One region of the Pseudomonas palleroniana genome, then DNA from elsewhere that is predicted to be linked to it. Evidence: riboswitches for the same ligand, from Rfam matches in the RefSeq annotation. Region 1 holds a riboswitch; each other region holds the start of a gene.
What was found. A riboswitch is a leader RNA that binds a small molecule or an ion and turns the genes downstream of it on or off. The one in region 1 is predicted to bind cobalamin.
Positions count from the first base shown of each region.

Region 2: linked by a shared signal. The riboswitch ahead of MJP36_RS11945 (ABC transporter substrate-binding protein) and the one ahead of MJP36_RS18580 (CbtB domain-containing protein) in region 1 are both predicted to bind cobalamin.
Region 3: linked by a shared signal. The riboswitch ahead of cobO (cob(I)yrinic acid a,c-diamide adenosyltransferase) and the one ahead of MJP36_RS18580 (CbtB domain-containing protein) in region 1 are both predicted to bind cobalamin.

Region 1 is NZ_CP092411.1:4,102,287-4,105,553, reverse strand. It holds gene cobM (precorrin-4 C(11)-methyltransferase) at 1-663, opposite strand, end outside; gene MJP36_RS18590 (cobalamin biosynthesis protein) at 734-1,126, opposite strand; gene MJP36_RS18585 (CbtA family protein) at 1,123-1,827, opposite strand; gene MJP36_RS18580 (CbtB domain-containing protein) at 1,839-2,027, opposite strand; cobalamin riboswitch at 2,127-2,331, opposite strand; cobalamin riboswitch at 2,373-2,571, shown strand; gene cobW (cobalamin biosynthesis protein CobW) at 2,666-3,267, shown strand, end outside.
Region 2 is NZ_CP092411.1:2,601,543-2,604,809, reverse strand. It holds gene MJP36_RS11950 (DNA/RNA non-specific endonuclease) at 75-1,019, shown strand; cobalamin riboswitch at 1,056-1,250, shown strand; gene MJP36_RS11945 (ABC transporter substrate-binding protein) at 1,369-2,379, shown strand; gene MJP36_RS11940 (FecCD family ABC transporter permease) at 2,376-3,267, shown strand, end outside.
Region 3 is NZ_CP092411.1:2,343,389-2,346,655, forward strand. It holds gene MJP36_RS10755 (C40 family peptidase) at 1-324, shown strand, start outside; gene MJP36_RS10760 (C40 family peptidase) at 470-1,006, shown strand; cobalamin riboswitch at 1,103-1,350, shown strand; gene cobO (cob(I)yrinic acid a,c-diamide adenosyltransferase) at 1,430-2,041, shown strand; gene MJP36_RS10770 (cobyrinic acid a,c-diamide synthase CobB) at 2,038-3,267, shown strand, end outside.

The DNA of each region.
Region 1 (3,267 bases):
AATCAGCGCCGTACGCCGGAAGCCCTTGAGCGCAACCTGCTCGGCGATGTCCGCTAACGTACCCACCACCCAATCCTGATCCGGCCAGGTGGCCCGGTGCACCACGGCAATCGGGCAATCCGCGCCATAGTGCGGCAGCAATTGGGCGACAATCTTCTCTAGATGATTGACCCCCAGGTGAATCGCCAGGGTGGTGCCATGGCGGGCCAGGCTGTCGAAGTCTTCCCCGGCCGGCATGCTGGTTTTATCTGCGTAGCGGGTCAGGATCACGCTTTGGGCGATATCCGGCAGGGTCAGCTCGGTTTCCAGCAGTGCCGCACACGCCGCCACGGCGGTCACCCCGGGAATGATCTGGAAGGGAATGCCCAGCTCGCGCAAGTGCCGGATCTGCTCGCCAATCGCCCCATACAGGCTGGGGTCGCCCGAGTGGACCCGCGCCACATCCTGGCCGTTGGCGTGGGCGGTCTTGATCAGCTCGATGATCTGCTCCAGGTGCAATTCGGCGCTGTTGACCAGCGTTTGCGCCTGATGACCTTCCAATACCGCCGCCGGCACCAGCGAGCCCGCATAGATAATCACCGGGCAGCTGCGGATCAGCCGCTGGCCTTTGACGGTGATCAGTTCCGGGTCGCCGGGGCCTGCGCCGATGAAGTAGACGGTCATGGGGAGTTCCTGTTGAAAAACGGGCGAGCATGAAGATTGTTCATGATCGAGGAGGGCAATTATCGGGATTTCAGCCGGCGCACGCCAATGCAAAGGTGGCCTGGGGGGATTTTCGGCGGCTGATCAACAAGCGGGCAGGGGCGTTGGCGAGCTGCTCGGCCAAGGCCAGGGCGGCGCTTTCGGCAACGCCGTAACAGCCGGTATGGGCAAAGGCAATCGCGGATTTATGGCTCAGACGGTGTTCAAACGTCGCCAGGTGTTGCGCACTGAAACAGCGTAAGGGCAACCCCAACTGTTCGGCCAGTGCGAGCAATCCCGGTTCATGCTGTTTGTGATCGATACTCGCCAGTGCCGTGACCTGCTGGCGCTCGATACCGCCCTCGGCCAGGGCGGCGTCAAACAGCGCCAGCAGGGCGTGAACCTCACAGCCCCGCTGGCAACCCAGGCCGACCACCAAGGTCATGCCGAGTAGTGGCCGTCGCGATTGCGCCGGAACAACCAGGCGCTGATCAAGCCCAGGGCCAGCCAGAACAGCACGTTAGTCAATTGCGAGGCAATCTTGAACTGCGCTTCCAGGGCCTCCGGGGCCAGCATCGAATGCACTGCCGGTTGCGGCGCACCGATGATATGGGGCACGGCGAGGATCGCCACGCCCAACACTTTAAGCAGCCAACTGCGGCCAAATACCAGCAGCGCGATACCGGCGGCGGTGGAGGCGGCCGTGCCGATCCACCAGATCTGGCGCTGGGCCAGGTCCGCCGCGGCGGTGCCCGGCAACTCGGGTGGCAAGCCCAGGGTCGGGGCCAGTACGAACGTCGCGTAACCGGCCAGGCCCCACAGCAGGCCCTGCGCGGTACGGGTGGGCGCGCGCAAGGTGTAGAGACCGGCCAGCATCAGCGCGAAACCGACGGAGACCACCAGGTTGCCCCCGGTGGTAGACAGCACACGCTGCCAACCGTCTTCAGGCTCCCAGGCCTCGGCATCGTGGGTGTGGGCGGCGGCGCCTGCGGCATGTTCATGGGCGACTTCGGCCGTCGCCGGGGCCTTTTCAAAGGTCTCCGCCTGCAGAATCAGCGGGGCGACCCAGAAACTTTGCAGCAAGGTCAGCAGCAAGGCGGCCAGCAAGCCGGTGAAACCTGCGGTTTGCGCAATACGCTTGATCATGTCGACAGGTCTCAGTGGCACGGGAACGCGGCGCTGTGGCGGGTATCATGCGCGGCGTTATGCACCGCCTCGATATGCGAGAAACCGGCGAAGTAAACCAGGCACGCGCCCAGGATCGACGCACCGATGGCGGCCGTCAGGCGTTGGCTCAAGGTAGAAGTGCCACTGGTGGCGGGCGAAGTGCTGCTGATGATCGACATGGCGCGTCCCTTTTCTTCGGTTTCAGGGTGACACGAGCGCATGCAAACCCCGCGAGCCAGGCCCGCAGCGTTCTGAACAGCGCCCGCCCACCGCGGGTTTGTTATCTGATTTTTCGGGCCGGTCTCCGGGCTCGCGAGGGGCACTCTGCACAGAGGCCTGAAAGCATCGCCTTCCCATGCATTCGCACAGTGGCTGTGACACTTCGCTCGCTTACCGTTGCGGGGGCAGCACCGGACTTGCCATAGATGGCTCACCGGTTTCCCGTTTCACCCTTTGCAGGGCACCCGAAACAAGACACGTAGGAAAGCATGCAGGGCGACGGTAGTCAAATTGGTCGTGCCCCTGTAGCCTTGCACCTTCGAGGTTCTTCGGCCCAGGTCGAAGCTAAGAAGGGAACGCGGTCAAGCCGCGGCTGCCCCCGCAACTGTGAAGGGTTCAACTGACTGCCACGCCACTGCCGATAACGCGGGAAGGCGCAGCCAGCGCCGGTCGCAAGACCCGCAAGCCCCAAGCCAGGAGACCTGCCTCGCAACCGATTTTCCAATTCAACCGGGCGGGGTGATCCGGTGACGAAATCCGCTGCTGCGCGCCGCCGCAGGGCCTGTCGTCCCGTCTGCCCGCCCCAAAAGGGCATCCGATGAAAACACTGGCCAAACTCCCCGTCACCATCGTTACCGGCTTTCTCGGCTCGGGCAAAACCACCTTGCTGCGGCATATGCTCGACAACGCCCAGGGCCGTCGTATCGCGGTGATCGTCAACGAGTTCGGTGAACTGGGGATCGACGGTGAAATCCTCAAGCAGTGCTCCATCGGTTGCACCGAGGAAGAAGCCAATGGCCGCGTCTACGAACTGGCCAACGGCTGCCTGTGCTGCACCGTGCAAGAGGAGTTCTTCCCGGTGATGCGCGAATTGGTGGCGCGGCGCGGCGACCTCGACCATATCCTGATCGAAACCTCCGGCCTGGCCCTGCCCAAGCCGTTGGTGCAAGCCTTCCAGTGGCCGGAAATCCGCAACGCCTGCACGGTTGACGCGGTGATCACCGTGGTCGACAGCCCCGCCGTGGCCGCCGGTACCTTCGCCGCCTTCCCGGACCAAGTGGACGCCCAGCGCAAACTGGACCCGAACCTGGATCACGAATCGCCGCTGCACGAGCTGTTCGCCGATCAACTGGCCAGCGCCGACCTGGTGATCCTCAACAAGACCGACCTGATCAACCCCGAAGACCTGGCCCGCGTGCG
Region 2 (3,267 bases), 1.5 Mb from region 1:
CCCAGGGGTTAACGCGTGTCATCAATTGTCATTAACCTATGTTGCAGTCGTGTTTATCCAAGGAGGACTTACCGATGCCCGCACGTAAAGCCAAGATTGACCTGTCGTACCGCCCACGGCTCGCTGACCTGCGCCCGTTGATCACTGCGAGCCCCACGCTGCTGGAGGCACGGGCGGCGACGCCCCGCGTCACCTCGGCCAACGACCTGAAGGACCGGCACGGCTACGCAGAGGATTTCCTCGGCAGTTTCGTGGTGCCCTGGCCCACGGCTGAAGGGGCCTTGGCGGATGATGTACAGGTCTTGAAGGGGGGTGGTGAGCGCCTGGACTACACGCACTTCTCGATCACCATGTCGCGCTCGAAACGGCTCGCGCTGTATGTCGGCGTCAACATCGACGGCAACCAGCACGTGGAGATTATTCGCAGCAACGACAGCTGGGCCTATGACGGTCGCTTGCCTATCGAAGCACAGGTAGGCGACGCGCTTTATGCCAACAATGGCCTGGATCGCGGCCATCTGGTGCGCCGCCAAGATCCCAATTGGGGTGACGTGGCGCAGACCGCCAACCTCGACACCTTCCACTTCACCAACTGCTCGCCGCAGATGAGCGGGTTCAACCAGAAGACCTGGCTGGAACTCGAAGACTACATTCTGGACAACACGCAACGCTGGAAAGCCAGGGCCACGGTATTTACCGGCCCGGTGTACGCCGACGATGACCGCGTATACCGCGGCGTGCAAATCCCCAAGGCCTTCTGGAAAGTGGTCGCCTACCTCAACGACGACGGCAAACCGTCCGCCAGCGCCTACATGATCGACCAAACCCGCGAACTGGGGCAGCTCGACCTGGTGTTCGGCCAGCTCAGGACCTACCAGCGCAGCGTGATCCAGATAGAACGCCTGACCGGCATCCGCTTCGCCAACCTGGCCGACTACGACGGTTTCAGCAACGAAGAACGCGCCACCGGCACGCGAATCGAAGCGCTGATCCAGGGCCCTGAGGACATTCGTCTGTGAGCAGGCCCACCTTGGGCTATTTCACCTCGCTCTAATCAACTACCATACCGCGCCGGTTCCCAAACGGGACTAATAGGGAATCCGAAGCGCGGTCCACCCGCGTCAATCGGAACTGCCCCCGCAACTGTAGGTGCTGAGCCTGCTCCTGGATGCCACTGGACCTTGTCCGGGAAGGCCGGAGCCTGGCGACGACGCATCAGTCAGGAGACCTGCCGGCTCAAGCTCGATCACTAACCGGCGGGGTGTCCGGGAAGGACATCCTTGCCCTGCCCCATCGGCAGCGTTAATGGCTGTATTTCCACGACCGTACCTCCCCAGCTACTTGTACGGTTCAAACGGAGATTGCCCCATGCTGCCACGCTTTAGCGCATTGCTCACCGGTCTTGGCTTCTGTGCCCTGGCCCAAGCCGCCCCCAGCCAGTACCCATTGACCGTGGAAAACTGTGGCAACCCAGTCACCTTCCAACAGGCCCCTGCACGCAGCGTGACCATCGGCCAGGCCGCCACCGAAATGCTCTACACCCTGGGTGTGGCGGATAAAGTGGTCGGCACCTCGCTGTGGTTCAACGATGTGCTGCCCCGGTTCAAGGCGCAGAACGACCAGGTCGAGCGCCTGGCCAACAACGAGCCGAGTTTCGAAGCCGTGATCGCCAAGCGCCCGCAACTGGTGGCCGCCGAGCTGGAATGGGTGGTCGGCCCGCAAGGTGTGGTCGGCACCCGCGAGCAATTTGCTGAACTGAAGATTCCCACCTACGTGCTGCCCTCCGATTGCGAAGGCAAGGACAACCTGGTGGGTGCCGACGGGACGCGGCTGGAGCCTTTCCGTATCGACACCGTGTATAAAAGCATCCGCCAACTGGCCGAGATCTTCGACGTGCAGGCGCGCGGCCAACAAGTGAACGATGAGCTCAAGGCACGCCTGGCAAAATCCGTTGCCACCGCGCAAAGCAAAGGGCTCAAACAGGCCAGTGCATTGGTCTGGTTCTCCAGCGCCGAAATGGCCAGCGACCCCTACGTGGCCGGGCATAAGGGCGTTCCGCAATTCATGCTGGACACCCTGGGCCTGACCAATGTGGTGCAGTCCGATGAAGAGTGGCCTGCCGTCGGCTGGGAAACCCTGGCCAAGGCCAACCCGACCTTCCTGGTAATCGCCCGCATGGACCGCCGCCGCTACCCGGCCGACGACCATGAAAAGAAACTCGCGTTCCTGCGCACCGACCCGGTGACCCGCAACATGGATGCGGTGAAAAACAACCGCATCATCATTATTGACGCCCTGGCCCTACAGGCCAGCCTGCGCACGTTCGATGGCCTGGAACAACTGGCCGGTGCCATCGACGGCTACGACCTGCCGAAATGATCCGTCCCTTGCTCGCCCTCATCCTGCTACTGCTCGCGATCCTCGCGGGCGTGGCCATTGGTGAAACCGCCATCGAACCGCAGGTGGTGTTGCAGGTACTCGCCAACAAACTGTGGGCGGCCGGCTACGCACTGGACCCGATCGATGAAGGCGTGGTGTGGAACTACCGCCTGACCCGCACCCTGGTCGCCGCCGCCTGCGGTGCGGGGTTGGCGACGTGCGGAGTGATCTTGCAGTCATTGCTGCGTAACCCGCTGGCCGACCCATACCTGCTGGGCATCAGCGCCGGCGCCTCGACCGGCGCCGTGCTGGTGGCGCTGATCGGCGTGGGCGGCGGGTTGATTTCGCTGTCGGCCGGCGCCTTTGTCGGCGCCATGGCGGCGTTTGCCCTGGTGATTCTGCTGGCGCGCGCCAGCGGTTCGGCCAGCGGTACCGGGCAGATCATCCTCGCCGGCATTGCCGGCTCACAGCTGTTCAATGCCCTCACCGCCTTCCTGATCACCAAGTCGGCCAGTTCCGAACAGGCCCGGGGCATCCTGTTCTGGCTGCTGGGCAACCTCAGCGGCGTACGCTGGCCCTCGGTAGGGCTGGCGGTGCCGGTGGCGGTCCTGGGCCTGGCGGTGTGCCTGTGGCATCGCCGTGCGCTGGATGCGTTTACCTTCGGCACCGACTCGGCGGCGTCCCTCGGCATCCCGGTACGGCGTGTGCAGTTCCTGTTGGTGGGCTGTGCGGCACTGGTGACGGCGGTGATGGTGTCGATTGTCGGCTCCATCGGTTTTGTGGGGCTGGTGATTCCCCATGCGGTGCGCCTGCTGCTCGGCACCGGGCATTCGCGTCTGCTGCCGGCCAGTGCGCTGGGAGGCGCGCTGTTTCTGATCGCCGCCGATG
Region 3 (3,267 bases), 1.8 Mb from region 1:
AGCGGCTTCATCGGCTATCTGTTTCGTGAAGAAGCCGGCATGAACCTGCCACGCTCGACGCGCGAAATGATCAACGTGAATGCACCGTTGGTCGCACGCAACAACCTCAAGCCGGGTGATCTGCTTTTCTTTAGCACAGCGGGTCGTGGTCGTGTCAGCCACGCCGGTATCTACTTGGGCGATAACCAGTTTATTCACTCCAGCAGCCGTCGCAGCGGTGGTGTTCGCGTCGACAGCCTGGGTGACAGCTACTGGAGCAAAACCTTCATCGAAGCCAAGCGCGCACTCGCGATGGCCCCGACTACGGTTACCGCTAGCAAGTAAAGTTAAAGTGATACTTGAAGTTTGACGTGTAAGCGCTAGAATCCCTGGATATTGTTGGAATCCGTTCGCGCAAGCTTTGCTTGCGCGTTCTGGTTTTCAGCGTTCGGCAGCGAAAAGCCGCATCCAGACCAGGATTGTTCTGCCCATGTCGACCTCAGCCCGCCTCATTCTGCTTGTTTGTGCCGCGCTCCTCAGCGCCTGCGCAAGCCGCCCACCACCCGCTCCAGTGGCCGTCAAGCCCAAGCCGGTGTTCAATTACTCCACACAGAGTTTCTCGCCAGCTGCCGAAGACGTGCTCTTCCGTGCGCTGGGCCTGGTCGGCACGCCTTATCGTTGGGGCGGCAACACGCCAGATTCCGGGTTTGATTGCAGTGGCCTGATCGGTTTCGTCTACCGTGATGCGGCGGGCATCTCGTTGCCGCGTACCACCCGCGAATTGATCGTGATGCGTGCGCAGAATGTCAGTGAGGAAAACCTGCAAACCGGTGACTTGCTGTTTTTCGCCACGGGCGGCGGTTCGCAGGTCAGCCATGCCGGTATCTACGTGGGTGAGGGGCGTTTTGTACACGCCCCACAGACTGGCGGTACAGTGAAGCTGGATACGTTGGCCAAAGCGTATTGGCAAAATGCTTACTTGAGTGCCAAGCGCGTGCTGCCGGCAAACCTGGCTCGTAATCCATAAACACCGCCCAACGCTGCAACAAGCGGGTGCAATGCCCGCTTGCCGCTTTGGCTTGTCCGGCCAGCTTTAATTGACGCTCCACCCCCAACCCACTAACCTTCGCGGCTTGTTCCAGGTGCTCTGTGACCTAGGGGTCGACAGGGTGAAACAGGGAAGCCGGTGAGTGAGCGCGCTTGTACACAGTGCTGCCGCGATCCCGGCGCTGCCCCCGCAACGGTAAATGAGTCAAGACGCTGCCTTTTGCCACTGTATCGCCCCGCGATATGGGAAGGCGCAACGTCGGCTTGCTCTTTTGTAGAGCGCCACTCATGAGCCCGGAGACCGGCCTGAAACATCCAACAGCATCACGGTGGGCGATGCTTGGCTGTCTGTTTGGTCTTTTTTCTGCCCGCCGTTTTTGTTCAGCCCCAACGGAGAGCTGCCATGACTGATTCCCCTGACCGCGATGAACGCCACCTGGCGCGCATGTTGCGCAAAAAAGCCGTCATCGATGAGCGGATTGCCAACTCCCCCAACGAATGCGGATTGCTGCTGGTGCTGACCGGCAACGGCAAAGGCAAAAGCAGTTCGGCGTTCGGCATGCTCGCTCGCGCCATGGGCCACGGCATGCAATGCGGTGTGGTGCAGTTCATCAAGGGGCGTAACAGCACCGGCGAGGAATTGTTCTTCCGCCGCTTCCCCGAACAAGTGCGTTTTCATGTGATGGGCGAAGGCTTTACCTGGGAAACCCAGGACCGTCAGCGCGACATCGCCGCTGCCGAGGCTGCCTGGGCGGTTTCCCGCGCAATGCTGCAAGACCCGAGCATTGGCCTGGTGGTGCTGGATGAGTTGAACATTGCCCTCAAGCACGGCTACCTCGACCTGGATCAGGTACTGAGCGACCTGCAAGCCCGCCCGCCGATGCAGCACGTGGTCGTGACGGGGCGCGGTGCCAAGCCTGAACTGATCGAAATGGGCGACACCGTCACCGAAATGGGCATGCTCAAGCACGCGTTCCAGGCCGGTATCAAGGCACAGAAGGGCGTCGAACTTTGAACCAGCCCCGTCATTGCCCAGCCGTGTTGATTGCCGCACCGGCGTCCGGCCAGGGCAAAACCACCGTCACCGCCGCGCTCGCCCGTTTGCACCGCAACCTGGGGCGCAAGGTACGCGTGTTCAAGTGCGGGCCGGACTTTCTCGACCCGATGATCCACGAGCGTGCCAGCGGTGCGCCGGTCTATCAGTTGGACATGTGGATGGTCGGCGAGCAGGAAAGTCGTCGTCTACTGTGGGAAGCTGCGGGGGAGGCCGACCTGATCCTGATCGAAGGCGTGATGGGCCTGTTCGACGGCACCCCGTCCAGCGCCGACCTGGCCCGTCACTTCGGCGTGCCTGTCCTGGGCGTGATCGACGGCACCGCCATGGCTCAGACCTTTGGTGCCCTGGCCTTGGGCCTGGCGCGTTACCAGCCGGACTTGCCGTTCGCCGGCGTGCTGGCCAACCGCGTGGGAACCCTGCGCCATGCGCAACTGCTTGAAGGAAGTCTCACTGAGGGCCTGCGCTGGTACGGCGCACTCTCCCGGGAAACCGGGATCGAGTTGCCCAGCCGTCACCTGGGGCTGGTGCAAGCCAGCGAATTGAATGACCTGGATGTACGCCTGGATGCTGCCGCCCAGGCCCTGGGCAGCAGCTGCGAGGTGGCTCTGCCGCCGCCGGTGAGCTTTGCCGCCCCGGAGCTGATCGAGGCCGAACCGCTGCTCGCCGGCGTACGTATTGCCGTGGCGCGCGACGAAGCGTTCGCCTTCACCTATGGCGCCAGCCTTGACGTGCTGCGGGCGATGGGCGCCGAGCTACGCTTCTTTTCGCCGATTCACGATCGTGAATTGCCTGACGTCGACAGCCTCTACTTGCCCGGCGGTTACCCGGAGCTGCACCACCGCGCGCTGTCGGACAACACACCGATGCTCGACGCCATCCGCGCCCACCACGCTGCCGGCAAGCCTTTGCTCGCCGAATGCGGCGGGATGCTCTACCTGCTGGACTCGCTCACGGACGTTGAGGGCACCCGCGCCGAACTGGTCGGCCTGCTGCAGGGTGACGCAGTGATGCAAAAGAAACTCGCCGCCCTGGCCCTGCAAAGTGTCGACTTGCCGGAGGGGGTGCTGCGCGGCCACACCTATCACCATTCCCTGACCAGCACCCAGTGGCAGCCGATTGCCCGAGGCTTGAGCCCCAATGGTGGGCGCGGCGCCGAAGCGGTTTATCGTCAGGGGCGGATGACC